Regions from separate parts of the Roseibium sp. LAB1 genome, predicted to be linked through region 2. Evidence: riboswitches for the same ligand, from Rfam matches in the RefSeq annotation. Region 2 holds a riboswitch; the other holds the start of a gene.
The links. A riboswitch is a leader RNA that binds a small molecule or an ion and turns the genes downstream of it on or off. The one in region 2 is predicted to bind cobalamin.
Positions count from the first base shown of each region.

Region 1: linked by a shared signal. The riboswitch ahead of ACYQ54_RS19215 (ABC transporter substrate-binding protein) and the one ahead of cobU (bifunctional adenosylcobinamide kinase/adenosylcobinamide-phosphate guanylyltransferase) in region 2 are both predicted to bind cobalamin.

Region 1 is NZ_BAAGIB010000003.1:266,067-273,735, forward strand. It holds gene ACYQ54_RS19200 ((2Fe-2S) ferredoxin domain-containing protein) at 146-913, opposite strand; gene ACYQ54_RS19205 (ABC transporter ATP-binding protein) at 913-1,683, opposite strand; gene ACYQ54_RS19210 (FecCD family ABC transporter permease) at 1,680-2,792, opposite strand; gene ACYQ54_RS19215 (ABC transporter substrate-binding protein) at 2,792-3,907, opposite strand; cobalamin riboswitch at 4,036-4,244, opposite strand; gene ACYQ54_RS19220 (ATP-dependent carboxylate-amine ligase) at 4,343-5,311, opposite strand; gene ACYQ54_RS19225 (outer membrane lipoprotein carrier protein LolA) at 5,331-5,978, opposite strand; gene ACYQ54_RS19230 (DNA translocase FtsK) at 6,063-7,669, opposite strand, start outside.
Region 2 is NZ_BAAGIB010000004.1:87,267-94,935, forward strand. It holds gene cobN (cobaltochelatase subunit CobN) at 1-3,623, opposite strand, end outside; gene cobW (cobalamin biosynthesis protein CobW) at 3,659-4,759, opposite strand; gene cobU (bifunctional adenosylcobinamide kinase/adenosylcobinamide-phosphate guanylyltransferase) at 4,756-5,307, opposite strand; cobalamin riboswitch at 5,341-5,558, opposite strand; tRNA gene ACYQ54_RS21900 (tRNA-Asn) at 5,893-5,968, shown strand; gene ACYQ54_RS21905 (cupin-like domain-containing protein) at 6,578-7,243, shown strand; gene nagA (N-acetylglucosamine-6-phosphate deacetylase) at 7,311-7,669, opposite strand, start outside.

The sequences.
Region 1 (7,669 bases), on a different contig from region 2:
AAAAGTATAAGCTTCACATTTATGATCATATTATCCACCAATAGTGGACAATATGCCTTCGCTGCTGCCGACGGTAGGAGACCGTAAGTTACGAAACCGGTTGGCCCGGGTCGGACGTTCGTTGCTAGCGCTCTCGGAGGCAGGTTCACGTTCCGGCGGAGGCTCTTTGCCGAAGCCGCTGCTTATTCCCGTCTGCCGGATAGGCAAACTCGGCAGCAGGACCACCGCTCTCCAGGACATGGGTCTTGAGGATTGTATCCACACCTGCTTCGTCGACCCCGCAATAGGTCGTGCCGTCGGGCCAGACTTGCAGGACAGGCGCCAGATTGCAGGGACCGAGGCAGCTTGTTTTGCAGCTCATCATGCCATCGCCCGCGTCCCGCAGTTTCAGCCGGTCCTGTTCGGTCCTCAGGTGAGACCAGAGACTGACGGCTCCGGCATCGTTGCAGGCACCGCCCATGCAGACCAGAATGCGGTGTTTTTGTCCGGGAATAATGGACGCATCGGGCAGTTTCACCGTTTCCTCGAGAACATTGCCTGCAGCCGTGTTCGTGGCAAGCCCGGTGAGAAGTTGTGTCAGCTCCTCCGACCTGGTTGCAGGCGCATCGGCGATCCGGATTGCGGGTAGAAACCCCTGCCGGTTCTGTTTCCAGCGGTGTACGGACCGTTTGATCCAGGCGGGAAATCCCGGCTCCATCGGGATCATCACCGGAACGATGACAACCTCCGGGACGGATTGCCCGGCCAGGTCGTCAAGGCGCTGGCGCAAGGAGGGGCTGCCCTGTTCCGACAGGGCGTAGACCGTCTGGAAACCCGGCATGGCCGCCGATACGGATTGTGCGAGCGCTTCAAGCTCTGCAAGCGGCTTTGCCGCTATAGCTGCCTTCGCAAGAAGCAATATGGTTGGACGCATCAGGCAGCTCCAGCTTCAACAGGAACGATATAGGGATAGGTTTCCACCTCGCCGACCAGGGCGGCGACGCCGTAGGATTCGCGGATGCGGTCGGGTGAAAGCACTTCCCTCCAGGATCCCGTGGCGACGATCCGGCCGCCGGACAGAAGCGCCAGCCGCGTGCAGTAGCGCGCCGCAAGCGACAGGTCGTGAACCGCGATAATGATCGCCATACCGGTTTCCTCGGCCAGCGATCTGACCAGACGCATTGTCTCCATCTGGTGTTTCAGGTCGAGTGCGCTTGTGGGTTCATCAAGCAGCAGCGCCTGTGGCTGCTGGACCAGGGCCCGGGCAATCGCAACGCGCTGACGTTCGCCACCGGAAAGCCGGGCAACTTCGGAAAAGGCGTGATGGGCCATGTCGACCCGCACAAGAGCGTCGATTACGAGATCCCGGTCCGCGGCCCCCAGGCTTCCGGAAATATGTGGCGTGCGGCCAAGTTGCACGAGGTCGATGACGGACATGGCCACGTCATCCGGTATATGTTGCGGCACATAGGCAAGCTTGCGGGCATAAGCTTTGCGGTTGAAGGAAGCCTGTGGCCTGCCCTCCACTTCGATGCTGCCCTGTCCCGGCGTTGCAAGCCTTGCCAGGCATTTCAGCAGGGAACTCTTGCCTGCGCCGTTGGCTCCCAGCAGACCGAGGCATTCGCCCTTTTCTACGGCCAAGGAAATGTCTTGCAGGATGGTTCGGCTGCCATAGCTGAGCGACAGCCCCTTTATGCAAATCATTGCAGTGTCCTCCGACGTTGCCTCAGGATCAGGTGAACGAAGAGCGGTACACCGACATAGGCGACGACGATGCCTACGGGAATGACGGCCGGTGAGAACAGGGATCTGCCGATGGTATCGGCGACGAGAAGCAACAGAGCGCCAACGATCATGGAATACGGGATCAGCCAGCGGTGATCGTTGCCAATGGTCATGCGGGCGATATGGGGTGCTACCAGACCAACGAACCCGATCACGCCGGTAAAGGCGATGATGCCTGCCGTCAGAAGGACGGAGAAGACCGCTGCCGCCAACCGGGTGGTTCTGAGATTGTAGCCGAGAGAAGCGGCGGTTTCCTCGCCTGCTGAAAGTGCGTTGAGTGCCCAGGAAAGTTTCCAGAACACAGGCGTAGCCAGGGCCAAAATGACAGTGGAGACCAGGACCTCGTCCCAACCGGAAGCGTTCAGCGAGCCGAAGGTCCAGTGCACGATGGCGGACAGCTGCTCCTGGGTCGCGACGAATTGCAAAGTGGCCGTGAAGGCGCTGAAGAGATAGGTGAGGCCGATACCGGCCAGAATGATGGTGGTGGCGGACACGCCGCTGAGGCCTGCAATGCCGAGCACGATGGCCGCGCACAGGAGCGAGGAGGCAAATGCCCCGCCGACGATCAGATAGTTGCCGATATCCGGCATGGTGAGCGCACCCGCAAGGATGGCAAGCGCGGCGCCGAAGGCGGCGGCGGGAGACAGGCCGACGGTAAAGGGGCTGACCAGCGGGTTCCGCGTGATGCCCTGCATGACCACGCCGGCAACGGAAAGGCCGGCACCGGCAACAATCGCCATGACGATGCGTGGCAGACGCAGCTGCAGGACCACTTTTTCCTGCAAGGTGGAAACTTCTGCGATGAGTCCATCCGATAACACGAAGCCGAATGTGATCTGCAGTGCCTGACTGAAGGACAGGTCGTTGGCGCCGAGCGACAGGGCCCAGAGCGCGATCATGATGAGAACCAGAGTGCCCGCCCCGCATAGAAATGCGGCTTTGGCGGTCCGGCGGGCATAAGCCCGCCGGATGTCGCCAGGTGCAACGGTGGCGCGTCCGGCCAGGCCGGACGAAATGAAACCGTTCATCATCGGCCTTCGGCTTCGGTGATACGGGTCCAGTACCGGCCGGGATAGGACACGCCCTGGAAGTCTTCCAGCCAGGTCTTCATGACCGCGTCCGGGTCGACATCCTCAAACCGGTCCGGATAGAGCCACTTGGCGATGGCAAGCGCTCCGATCATCTTGGAACAGCCGCCGGCAAGGTAATAGTTCATGTGATAGACGCTGCCGGTGCCCATGGCAGGAACTTCGTCAATGCCCGGTCGAGCGGCGAATTCCTGAAAGAAGGTATCGGAAAACTCGGCCGGATGAAGAGGGTAAGAGCCCGGTTGAAGCTTGACCACCAGGTCCGGCTTGGCAACGAGAATTGCCTCGGGGTCGATTTCGAAATTGTGAACCGTGCCGCGTTCCCTGGGCTGGGTGCCGATATCTATGGCTTCGAAAATGTTGCGGCCGCCGCCCGCCTCGATCATGTCGTGCCAACCGGATCCCTGGAGAACCGACCGGAACGGTGTCTTTTCCTCCAGATAGACCTTTCTGGTGTCGACACCGCTCAGGCGTTCCTTCAACAGGGAAATGTGCTCGGTGTAAAAGGCATTCAGTTTTTCAGCGCGTTCTGGTTTGCCGAACATCTTGCCAAAGGCGTCGATGTTGGACACGTGTTTCAGCACGTCCCAGCCGGTCAGAACCACAACGGGAATGTCGAAGGGTTTCAGCGTGTCGATCGCTTCTTCCCATGCGCCGTTGCGCGGGAAGATGACCACATCCGGTTCCAGCGCGATGATCGCCTCGTAATTCGGCTCGCGCTGACCGGTGCCGACCAGCATGTTGTCCTGCAGATCCGGCCAGTAGGTCGGGTCGCGGGTCACCCAACTGTCGACACCAACGATGATCTTCATTCCGCCGACGGCGCGCACAAATTCGGCATTGTAGCGGTTGAAGACGACAACGCGTTCAAGCGGTTTTTCGAAGCTGAGTGTACGGCCGGTATCGTCTGTAATTTCAACCGGTTCGGCGAATGCGGACGCGGAGATCAACAGCAGACAGACGATGAGAAGTGCTGCGTTGATTGATTTCCAGACGCGTACCGGGATTCGCCCGGCAGCGGCGCGATGTCTGGATATGGAATTGTATGTGAGCAAAGGTCCCGTGCTCCAGTTGCGGCGGAGCAAACGGAGACGGGCATGACGGAAACCCGATCAGAAATCGGTCACCGCGCGACAGGCGTGCGGAAATCATTGGACCCTCCTCCAGGACACCCCGCCCGGGTTTGATTGAACAAGTGCCGGCAGGTCTCCTGGCTCACGGGTCATCGCGCTCCCCGGCCTTCCCAGATCCTGGCGGATCCAGTGGCCAGCTTGAGGGCGCTCGTCGCTTACAGTTGCGGGGACAGCTCCGGAGTTGTGACGTGCTCAAGCTTCCGCCACGCACCGGATTCCCTTTTCATTCCTTGCGGAAACCGACTGTCTTTTGTCGTCATTTTTTGCGATGACGTCAACAGTGCAGGCTTGGCCTCCCTGGCGATATGCAGCCGCCATTGTCAGATGGGCACGCTGGCAGGGTGCTTTCGCGAATTCTCATGCGTCAAACATCGCCTCGAAGACACGTTCGTAGATCTGATTGACGGCGGCCGTTTCTTCCGAACCCTGCCGGGCAAGATTACCGAGACCGGGCGCGGCGTTGACTTCCAGTATGACGGCGTCTCCATTTGCGCTGGCGGCGTCCGTCAGGATCAGGTCGACGGCGGCATAACGCAGGGCAAGGGCCTGCGCGGCCTTGCGGGCAAGGGCTGCAAGGTCCGGGGCCAGGGAGCCGGTGACAATTCTGGCGGTTCCGCCCGCGGAGAGGTTGACCACGGGCAGAAGCGTGACCGTCTGGCCGGGTGCGGGGACCGTTTCCATCATCAGCCCCTGCTGGGAGAGTTCGAAGGCGAGACGGGGATCGGCCGCGTCGATGCGTGGATCAGCGTCGATGATCTCGGCAATGCTGCGATGGCCGTCTCCGGAGATCCGCGGCGAGCGCCGTTCGATCGCGCATAGGACATCGCCGTCCAGCACGATAATCCTCAGTTCCAGTCCGCGGATTTCCGGCTGCACCAGCAGCTGGTCGTTGCTCCTGGCAAGGATGTAGAGGGCATTCTGGAGCGTGTGACAGGTGTCAACCCGCACCACGTCTCGCCCTTCCCGGCCGCAATTGGGTTTGACGTAAAGCGGAAAGCCGTGCTTCCCGGCAAAATCCAGAACATCTTTCGGTGCGCGGTGGCCGTCGCTGATGTCCCGCGCGAAAACCAGATGTCCCTCCGGAACTGCCAGGCCCGCCGCCTTCAGAAAGGCGGCGGCATAGGCTTTGTCCGTGGCAATTTCCGCTGCGCCGAGCGTGTTGAGATCGAACCGGGTTCCCTTGAAGAACCAGCGCTTGCCCGACGGGCTCTCGATCAGGCCGGCATGGCCGTGGCTGTCGCCCGCCGTCAGGCGGTAGCCTTTGCGGGCGCAATAGGCTTCAAGCAGATCGAAGACGAGTGCGCGCCGGCCGGCCGGTTCGGTCATGCTGTGGCCAGCCGGGGGATCAGTTCTTGTTCTGGCGGGCGTTGGCCAGATAGTCGATCTTGAACAGGTCCGGATTGGTCGGGCCGTTGGAGACGACGTTATAGACCGCAACGGAGGTGTCGTAGCCCTGCTGGTCGGTGACCGTCCACTGCTTCAGGGCGTAGTCCTTGGCATCAAAAATCAGCGTCAGCGTGCCGGAGTTGAACTTGGTCTTGTCGAAGATCGTCACGGTGATCAGGTCTTCTTCCACCAGCACGTTGGTGACGTTGGTGTCCTTCTGCAGGTCGATATCGTCGGACAGCAGGAAGCGCAGAGGTGTCTGGCCGAGCGGCCAGATGTCCTGGGTGTTCAGCTTCCGGTCGCGGACCGACACCGACTTGCCGTCGGCCACGATGTCAAGCACGGAAGGCTTGTTGTAGTAGAAGCGCACCTTGCCCGGACGGGCCATGTAGAATTTTCCGTCGGACTGGTTGCCGTCAGGACCGAACTGGATGAAGTCGCCATGCATGGTCTTCACCGAGTTGAAGTAGGTGTTGAGATCCTTGAGGGCTTTTTGTTCCTGCTCGGTCAGCGCCGCAGCGGGCAGCAGTGCCGACAGGGACAGTGCCGCGGCCAGGCCGGCTGCCAGCAGAGGTTTGATCAGGCGGGAAGCGAAGCGTTTCAGCATGATGCAATGTCCTAAATCGTTCTCTCTGTGACACGTTTCCCCTTAGCTAGGGAGCGTGTGTGGCAAAGCTTTGGCAGTCTACCATCAAAAATCTTCGTCCACGCCGTTCTGCACGAGAATCTCGCGCTTTCCGGCGTGGTTTGCGGCGCTGATCAAACCTTCGTTTTCCATACGCTCGATCAGCGAGGCGGCGCGGTTGTAGCCGATGGAAAGCCGCCGCTGGACGTAGGAGGTCGATGCCTTCTTGTCGCGCAGAACGATGGCAACCGCCTTGTCGTAAAGATCGTTGCCCTCTTCGCCACCGGCAAGGCCGCCGCCATCGTAGGGGCTGTCGGACTCGTCCTCTTCCTCGGTCACGGCTTCCAGATATTGCGGCGTGCCCTGAACCTTCAGGTGCTTGACGATATCCTCGACCTCGTCATCGGCAACGAACGGCCCGTGCACGCGCTGAATGCGTCCGCCACCGGCCATGTAAAGCATGTCACCCATGCCCAGCAGCTGCTCGGCGCCCATTTCGCCCAGGATGGTGCGGCTGTCGATCTTCGACGTCACCTGGAAGGAGATACGGGTCGGGAAGTTGGCCTTGATGGTCCCGGTGATGACGTCCACCGACGGGCGCTGCGTTGCCATGATCAGGTGGATGCCGGCAGCACGGGCCATCTGTGCCAGACGCTGGATCGCTCCTTCGATGTCCTTGCCGGCAACCATCATCAGGTCGGCCATTTCATCGACGATGACGACGATATACGGCATGGCTTCCAGCGGCAGCTGCTCTTCTTCGTAGATCGGCTGGCCGGTGTCGCGGTCGAAACCGGTCTGGACGGTCCGGGTGAAGGATTCGTTCTTTTCCAGCGCCTGCTTGATGCGCGTGTTGTAGCCGTCGATGTTGCGGACACCCATCTTGGACATCTTCTTGTAGCGGTCTTCCATCTCTCGGACGGTCCACTTCAAGGCAACGACGGCTTTTTTCGGATCGGTCACGACCGGTGTCAGCAGATGCGGGATGCCGTCATAGATGGACAGTTCCAGCATTTTCGGGTCGATCATGATCATCTTGCACTGCTCCGGTGTCAGCCGGTAGAGCAACGACAGGATCATGGTGTTGATAGAGACCGACTTGCCCGAACCGGTGGTACCGGCCACCAGCAGGTGCGGCATGCGGGCCAGATCAGCAACGACGCTTTCGCCGTTGATGGTCTTGCCGAGGGCCAGCGCCAGCTTGGCCTTGGACTTTTCGAAGTCCTGGGCGGCCAGCAGTTCGCGCAGGTAAACCGTTTCGCGGCGGGCATTCGGCAACTCGATGCCGATGGCGTTCTTGCCCGGGATCACCGCCACGCGAGCGGAAATCGCGCTCATGGAGCGGGCAATATCGTCGGCAAGGCCGATGACGCGAGAAGACTTGATGCCCGGGGCAGGTTCCAGTTCGTACAGGGTGACGACCGGACCGGGGCGCACTTCGATGATTTCGCCGCGAACGCCGAAATCTTCCAGCACACCTTCCAGGATGCGGGCATTCTGTTCCAGCGCGTCCGCGGACAGGCCCGGCACCTTGCCGGTGGTCTTCGGCTCGGCCAGAAGCCGCAGCGGCGGCAGTTCGTATTCTTCCGGCGCACCGAGGAAAGACGGCTGTGCCTCTTCGATCGCCCGTTTGCTCTGCTTCGGACGCGGAGCCGGGGGAATGACGCGACCGT
Region 2 (7,669 bases):
TTGGCGTCCTTCAGAAAGTCCAGCACGGTGCCATCGTCCAGATAGGCATCATAAAGCTGGTCAAAATGGTGATCGCCAACAGCCCGCGTCGTTGCCGCGAAGGCAAACAGGTAGTCGAGCGTCGCAACCATCTCGAACGCCCCCTTGTAGCCGTGACGCATAACGCCGGCGATCCATTTCGGATTGGCTGCACGTCCGCGCACGACCCGGCCGATTTCCTCCGAAAGGGTGCGCACCACCGGACGTTCCGGCCGTGAGTGGTCGTTGTGATAGACCGCTGGTGCATCACCCTTCAGCGCCTCGACCGTCGCTGCAAGTCCGCCCTCGAACTGATAATAGTCGTCGCTGTCCAGAAGATCGTGTTCGCGGTTATCCTGATTGTGCAACACGGCATCGACGGTTTTCAGCCTCGTTTCGAGATCGTGTCTGGCAACAGTGCCTTCCGCACCACCTCCATAGGCGTATCCACCCCAGGTAAGGAAGGCGTCGGCAAAGTCCGCACGTTCTTCCCAAAGTTTCTCGTCGATCAGTGCCTGCAGACCTGCACCGTAGGCCCCGGGCCTGGATCCGAAGACACGGAACCCGGCGCGGCGCTCGGCTTCGGCCTTGTCCAGACCATCGGCCTGAAGTCTCGTACTCTCCGACCGCATTCGCGCGGCAATCGGATTGGCTTCGTCCGGCTCGTCCAGCGCCCCGACTGCACGCGCGGCACTGTCAAACAGGTCCATCTGATGGGGAAAAGCGTCGCGGAAAAATCCGGAGACTCGCAAGGTGACGTCAATGCGCGGACGTCCGAGTTCGGATAGTTTCAGAATTTCAAACCCTGTGACCCGACCCGAGCCCTGCTCCCACACCGGCCTTGCCCCGATGAGTGCCAACGCCTGGGCAATGTCGTCGCCGCCGGTCCGCATGTTGGCCGTGCCCCAGCACGTAAGCACCAGGGATTTCGGCCATTCGCCTTCTTCCTGGAAAAAGCGCTCGGCAACGAGTGTGGCGGATTGCCAGCCAAGCCGCCAAGCTGTCTCGGTAGGCACGGCCCGCACATCGACGGAGTAAAAGTTCCGTCCGGTCGGCAGCACGTCCGGTCGTCCACGCGACGGTGCACCTGACGGCCCGGGGGCAACAAATCCACCATCAAGCGCGGTCAGTACCGCTGCTGTTTCGGCATCTCCGGACCCGGTTACAGCCGGGCGCAGGACGTCATTTACATCGTCCAGAACGGCACGTGTCGCTGGCCAGTTTTCAGACGCATCGCAGTTACCGGCAACGATCTCCCGGGCAAGCAGCTCTATGCGTTCGACCGTATCGCCCTGGGACCGCCAGGGAGCCTCCTGCACGTCCTCCAGAATGCCCGGCCGGTCCCAGCGCCAGGGCGCGGCGAAGTCGCAATCCAGAGGGTCGAACCCGTCAAAACCAAGGTCCGCCGCGATCGCCCGTTGCAGGCTTTGCTGCCCAGGTTTACTGCCGCGCGGGACTCGTGCCAGGGCAACCAGCAGATCAGTCAGAAGATCGCCAGCCGGGCTTTCTCCAAGAATATGCAGACCATCACGGATCTGCAGTTCCTTCAGGTCGCACAGATGAGCATCCAGACGTGCAAGGCGGGTCTCCTCGTCCATCTCGTCGGAAATGCCGATATCCTTGTCGAGGCCGTGCCTTGCGGCGGCATCCAGAATGTCGCGGGTCAACGCCTTCAGGCGGCGCGGGTCAACACCGCTTGCCAGATAATACTCATCAAGCAGCGTCTCCAGCTCTTCGGCAACGCCATGGCTCTCCGCCCGTGCCAAAGGCGGCGTCAGATGATCGACGATGACGGCGGCCGTCCGCCGTTTTGCCTGCGCCCCCTCGCCCGGATCATTGACGATGAACGGATAGATGTTCGGAACGGGCCCCAGCACCGCTTCCGGAAAGCAGCTTTCGGCAAGCGCCAGGGCCTTGCCGGGAAGCCATTCCAGATTGCCGTGCTTGCCGAGATGGATAACGGCATCGGCGGAGAAATGCTCCCGCAGCCAGATGTAGAAAGCGAAGTAGTGATGTGGAGGCACCAGGGCCGGGTCGTGATAGGTGTCCTTCGGATCGATATTGTAGCCGCGTGCCGGCTGAATACCGACCACCTGGTTACCAAACCGATGCAGCGCCAGCCGGAATTGGCCGTCCGTCACATGGGGATCACCCGAGGGTTCACCCCAGCGTTCAACGACGGCTGACCGTACCCTCTCCGGCAGGCCGTTGAATGCGCTACGATAGTCCTCGAGAGACAGCGCCTGGTATCCTTCCTTGCCGGAACGGCCTTCCAGGGCGTTGGTAACGCCCGAAGTCAGGATATTCATCAGGTCGGCAGATGTTTCCGGAACGTCTCCGGCGTCGTGTCCAGCAGCAGCCATCGCCTTCAGCATTTGAACGCAGGACGCAGGTGTGTCGAGCCCAACCCCATTGGCAAGACGCCCATCCCTGTTCGGATAATTTGCAAGGATCAGCGCGGATTTTTTGCTAGATGCCGGTTTCCGTCCGAGTTTCGCCCATGCCGCCGCAAGCTCTGCTGTAAATCTGATCCGATCAGGAACAGGCGTAAAGGCAACCGGGGTCGATTGAGTGGCCTCATCGAATTTGCCTTCTTCCTTGAAGGAGACTGCCCGGGTGAGGATCCGTCCGTCGATCTCCGGCAGCACGACATGCATGGCGAGGTCACGGATCGACAGGCCCTGATCGCTTTCTTCCCAGCCCTCTTTGGAGGAAGACGAAAACACAACTTGCAGCACCGGTTTGCCGGGACGATCGAGCGGAGTCGGCTGGTGCTCGGCCCCGGCCCTGGAAACGGCAAAGGCCGTTCCGTTCAGCACGACATCGGGTGGTGCTGCGTCGAAGAGACTTTCCAGGACGGCAACGGATTCCGCTTCCTTGAGGCTGGACACGTAAACCGGCAGTGCATTGACGCCAGCCTTGTCGAGCGCACCGATCAGCGCATCCAAGGGCGCGGTCTGGGCACCTTGAACCAGAGCGCGGTAGAAGGTGATTGCCGCAACGGGTCTTGCAGGATCGCGCCAGGATGCCTTTAGCTGCTCTATGTCGGGTGCGGCTTTGCCAGCGAGATAGATCCCTGCACGAGGAAGAGGCACCGGCTGCGCCGGGTCCTCACCCTTGCCGATCAGGTGAGCGGCATATTTCAACGCGTTCGCGTAATTTTCCGCTCCACCTTCCACACAGTAGCGCCAGAACCGGTGCACTTCCGCCGAGGATATGGTCGAGCGGGAGGTTAGGTCCTCGTCCCACTTGTCGTCACCCGGAACGACAATCAGATCGATGCCGTTCGCGCGGACCTCTTCCTCGAACCTTTCCAGGCCATAGCGCCAATATTCGACCCCGCCCAGAATGCGCAGGACAATCAGTCGTGACCCGCGCACGGTCTGTTCGGCGTAAAGGTCAACCGAATACGGATGCGACAAGGCCATCAAGTTGGCGAGGCGGAGCTCCGCACGGTCAGCCCCAAGCCGGGCCTGTGCCGCGGCGAAACTCCCCAATTCGGTGTCTGCTGCTGACAGGAACAGAATGTCGGCGGGAGACTGGCCGAGGTCGACCGCGTCCCCACCGTCATCGATCCGGCGCGTCTGGCTGGCAAGAATGTGCATGCTTGATCTTTATTTCCAGCGTCTTTCCAACGTTGTCAGGCAGCAGCCGTCAATTCACCCAGCAGGCCACGAACCGCAGGCAGGTCGAGGCCCTTCAAACCGATCACGACCAGTCTGCCGCTGCTCTCGGCGCCGGCGGCGAACCAGGTTTCGACACGCGGGCCAACGGCCTGCACCATTGCAGGAGCTGCCTTTCCCTCGATCGTCACGGCTCCCTTGATGCGCAGAACGCCTTTTTGCGCCATGGCCTCCAGAACTTTCGCCTCAGCGTCTTTCAGACTGGCAAACGAGGAAACTTCCAGTACGTGGCTTTCAAAATCGTCGTGGTGGTGATGATCGTGATGATGATCATCATCGTGGTCGTGGTCATCGTGATGATGGTCATCATGGTGATGATGATGCTCGTGACGACCAGCCATGTCGTCCTCGGCGGCAGAACCTCTGCCGAGCAGAACTTCGATCGGCAGCGTCCCGTTTTCGGAAGTCACCACGTGGACCGCCGGGCGCACGTCGGCCGCAATCTTGTCGTGCACCTGCTTCAGGGCCTCTTCGGAAATGAGGTCTGCCTTGTTGAGCACCACCAGATCGGCGCAGCGCAACTGATCATGGAAGAGTTCCTCCACCGGACTGTCATGGTCGAGAGCTTCATCCGCTGCCCGTTGTGCAGCAAGCGCTTCTTCATCCAGCGCGATCCGGCCTTCGGCAAGGGCGGCGGCGTCCAGCACCGTCACAACACCATCAACCGTCACCTTCGGCTTCACGCTTGGCCAGGAGAATGCCCGCACAAGAGGCTGCGGCAGAGCGAGACCGGAGGTTTCGATCACGATATGCTCCGGAGGATTGTCGCGGGCAAGCAGCATTTCCATGGTCGGCAGAAAATCATCGGCAACGGTGCAGCAGATGCAGCCATTGGTCAGCTCGACCACTTCTTCTGCAGCGCAATCGGGATCCGCACATCCGTTTACCAGAGATCCGTCGAAACCCATGTCCCCGAACTCGTTGACGATCAGCGCTATTCGTTTGCCATTGGCATTGGTCAGCAAATTGCGGATCAGCGTGGTTTTGCCAGCGCCAAGAAACCCCGTGACAATCGTCGCCGGAATTTTCGCGCCCGGCTGGAAGGAAGAAGTGGTCATAGTTTGATATCCGGTTGTGAAGTGGGTTTCAAAAGCATTGGCAGGCCTGCAGCAACGAAGACGACCTGTTGGCACCCTTGCGCCATATCCTGGTTCAGACGGCCCTGCCCATCGCGGAACGACCTCGACAGACGGTTCTCCGGCACGATCCCCATGCCAACTTCGTTGGACACAAAGACACAGGGCCCTTTCAGGTCCGCCAGTACGGCGCAAAGCCGCGCCGTTTCAGTCGGGATGTCCTTGTCGGCAAACATGAGATTGGAAAGCCAGAGGGTAAGGCAATCAACCAGAACCACCCGGTCCGGTCGACATTCCCTCTTGAGAACGGACACGAGATCGAGCTGCTCTTCGACGGTCTGCCAGGAAGGGCCACGTTGATCTTTGTGGGCAGCTATGCGGCTGGCCATTTCATCGTCGTGGGCAGCACTCGTTGCCACATAGACTTTTTGCAAACCGGTTTCGTGGACAAGCTTTTCCGCGAACCGGCTTTTTCCGGATCGGGCACCGCCGAGAACCAGCGTGGTCCTCTCGCCAGTTGAATGCGTCATTCCATCTCCCAGCCGTCCGCCCGACAGCGCCATAGGGTTGCCAATGCGACGGCCGGTCTCCTGGCTTGCGGCTCAGCGCGGTCTGTACCCCTTCCCGGCTCCATCAGGATGCCAGTGGTTTTCGTACAGCCACTCACCGCTCACAGTTGCGGGGGCAGCTCCGGATCTAGGCCAGATGAGGCCTGCACCGGATTCCCGTTTCATCCGGATCGGGCAAAGCCTTCTCCGGAACCGTCGGTTTCTTCCTAACCGGATCTTCAGGCCGACACAAGCAGCAGAAAGGCCCGGCTGCCAAACCCGAGATATCATCCAGACGGCCCGCCTTAGTACCCACTTGCGCCAAAGTCCCGAAAAGGCTGGGCAGAAATGATCGGATAAGGCGTTGGCAATTGTCGTGGAACGTAGGGTTTTCCAAGTTCAACGGCACGCCTAGCCATCTGAAATATATTGAGTTTTCCACACCGCACCTAAAAAAATGACGGCATGATGAAAAAAACACTCTCGGGGGCTTGGCAAACGGATCAAGCCTTTGATATACGCATCTCCATCGACGGGGCGGCAACGCGCTGACCCCGAGCGTGGTGATCCCCAGTAGCTCAGTTGGTAGAGCAAGCGACTGTTAATCGCTGGGTCGCTGGTTCGAGTCCGGCCTGGGGAGCCATCACCGCTTCTTCTTCTTTTTCATCAATTTGCCGATTTTACGCCTTGGATTACAGTATTGTGTCCGGTCTCGTTCTTGTTGGCGAAGTTTCGCCGCAGCCTTTCCGAACCCAATATCCAGGTTAAGAGACGCATCGGAATTCCGCTCTCACGACCCAAATGATTCTTCTGCGCTTGGTGATCTTTGCGCTGCTTTGCGCATGGCCTTATTTTTTGGGTCGTTGAACACCTGCTGAAGTGCCACTTTTCTTGATAAAGCTTCAGGTTGCCCCTATCGTAGAATTACCCAACGTCACCACATCTGATATCCACGTGACCGACTGACCGATGGCATGACCCGCAGATTCCAAAAGGCGTGGTATTTTTCATGATCGGCACTACCGACCAAACAATTGCTACCGTTACGGAAACTCCGGACTATGCCGAGTTTCTCAGGAAACACTGCAACAGGGAACAACCCTTGCTTGTCAAGGGTTTGGCAAAATCCTGGCCTGCTCGGGAAAAATGGGTTTCAAACCGATTGCGAACGGAACTGCATTCCCAGCCGAAAGTTCGTGACAGGGGTGTCTTTTTCGTTAGCCGGGCACCTGTCCTTGAACAGGATATCGAAATGCCCGGGTTTCTGAAGCAGATTCTGACCTCAGATCAGGTAATGGAAGATTCTGTTGCCTGGCGGTTCTGGATAAACAGCAAGAACAATCGAACCGAATTCCACTACGATACGAATGCGGAGAATGTCATCACCGTTCAGGTGAAAGGGCGGAAGGAATGGGTCCTGGTTTCGCCGGAGACTCCGTTGCCTTGCTATCCGTTCACAAACTTTTCTCTGCTGAAGGATGAAGAGAAGCTGTTGCGGAACAAAAAGTTCTACAAATTCGATCTCGAGGAAGGCGACCTACTCTACCTTCCACCACTTTGGTACCATCGTGTGGTTGCCAAGGAAGACGAGAACATCAACATCAACTGGACCTTCACGAAACGCGAAACCTCTGTCGTCACGAAAGAGTTCAAGCGAGACATGGAACGATGCGGACTGCTGCATGCTTTCAAGAACAGCAAATCCTCCCTTGTTCGGAACTGTTACGGAACCGCCATTCGCGCTCTGCCTAATGTCGGAGGTATCGGCTGGGGGCTGAAATCGTTCATAACATCACCCTATTCGCCGAGCCGCGGTGCTCTTGTCAGCCGCTTTTTCAAGGAACTGTTGCAGATCCCGAATACGCTGCTGACATTCCCGACAGTTCGATCAACGCTCAAAAAGGTCGACAGGACCTAGGTAGGCGAACACCATGTCCACCCTGGATATCGGGATATCAAATTTTGCGACCAGAAGACTTGCCTGATTAGTCAACGGCCTGCTTTTCTCCTGCAATCCAGACATTCTGAACTTCGAGTGCATTGTTGAACTGCACGAAATCAGCCGGGTAGCCCTCCTCGAGATGACCGAGGGGGCGGCCGAGAACATCCGCGGGATCGCTGGTGGCCATTGCAAGCGCTGCCTCGAGCGGCAGCTTGAGAGTTTCGGTGAGAAATCTCAGGGAAGCCGGCAGGTCGATATCCGCACCAGCCAGGGTACCGTCAGCCAGCGTCAGCGTGCCATTGCGGCGAAAGATTTCCCGACCGCTCAGGAAGAAGGATGTGACATCGGTGCCGGTCTGGGACATGGCGTCGGTCACGATGAAGATCTTGCCCGGACCGGTCT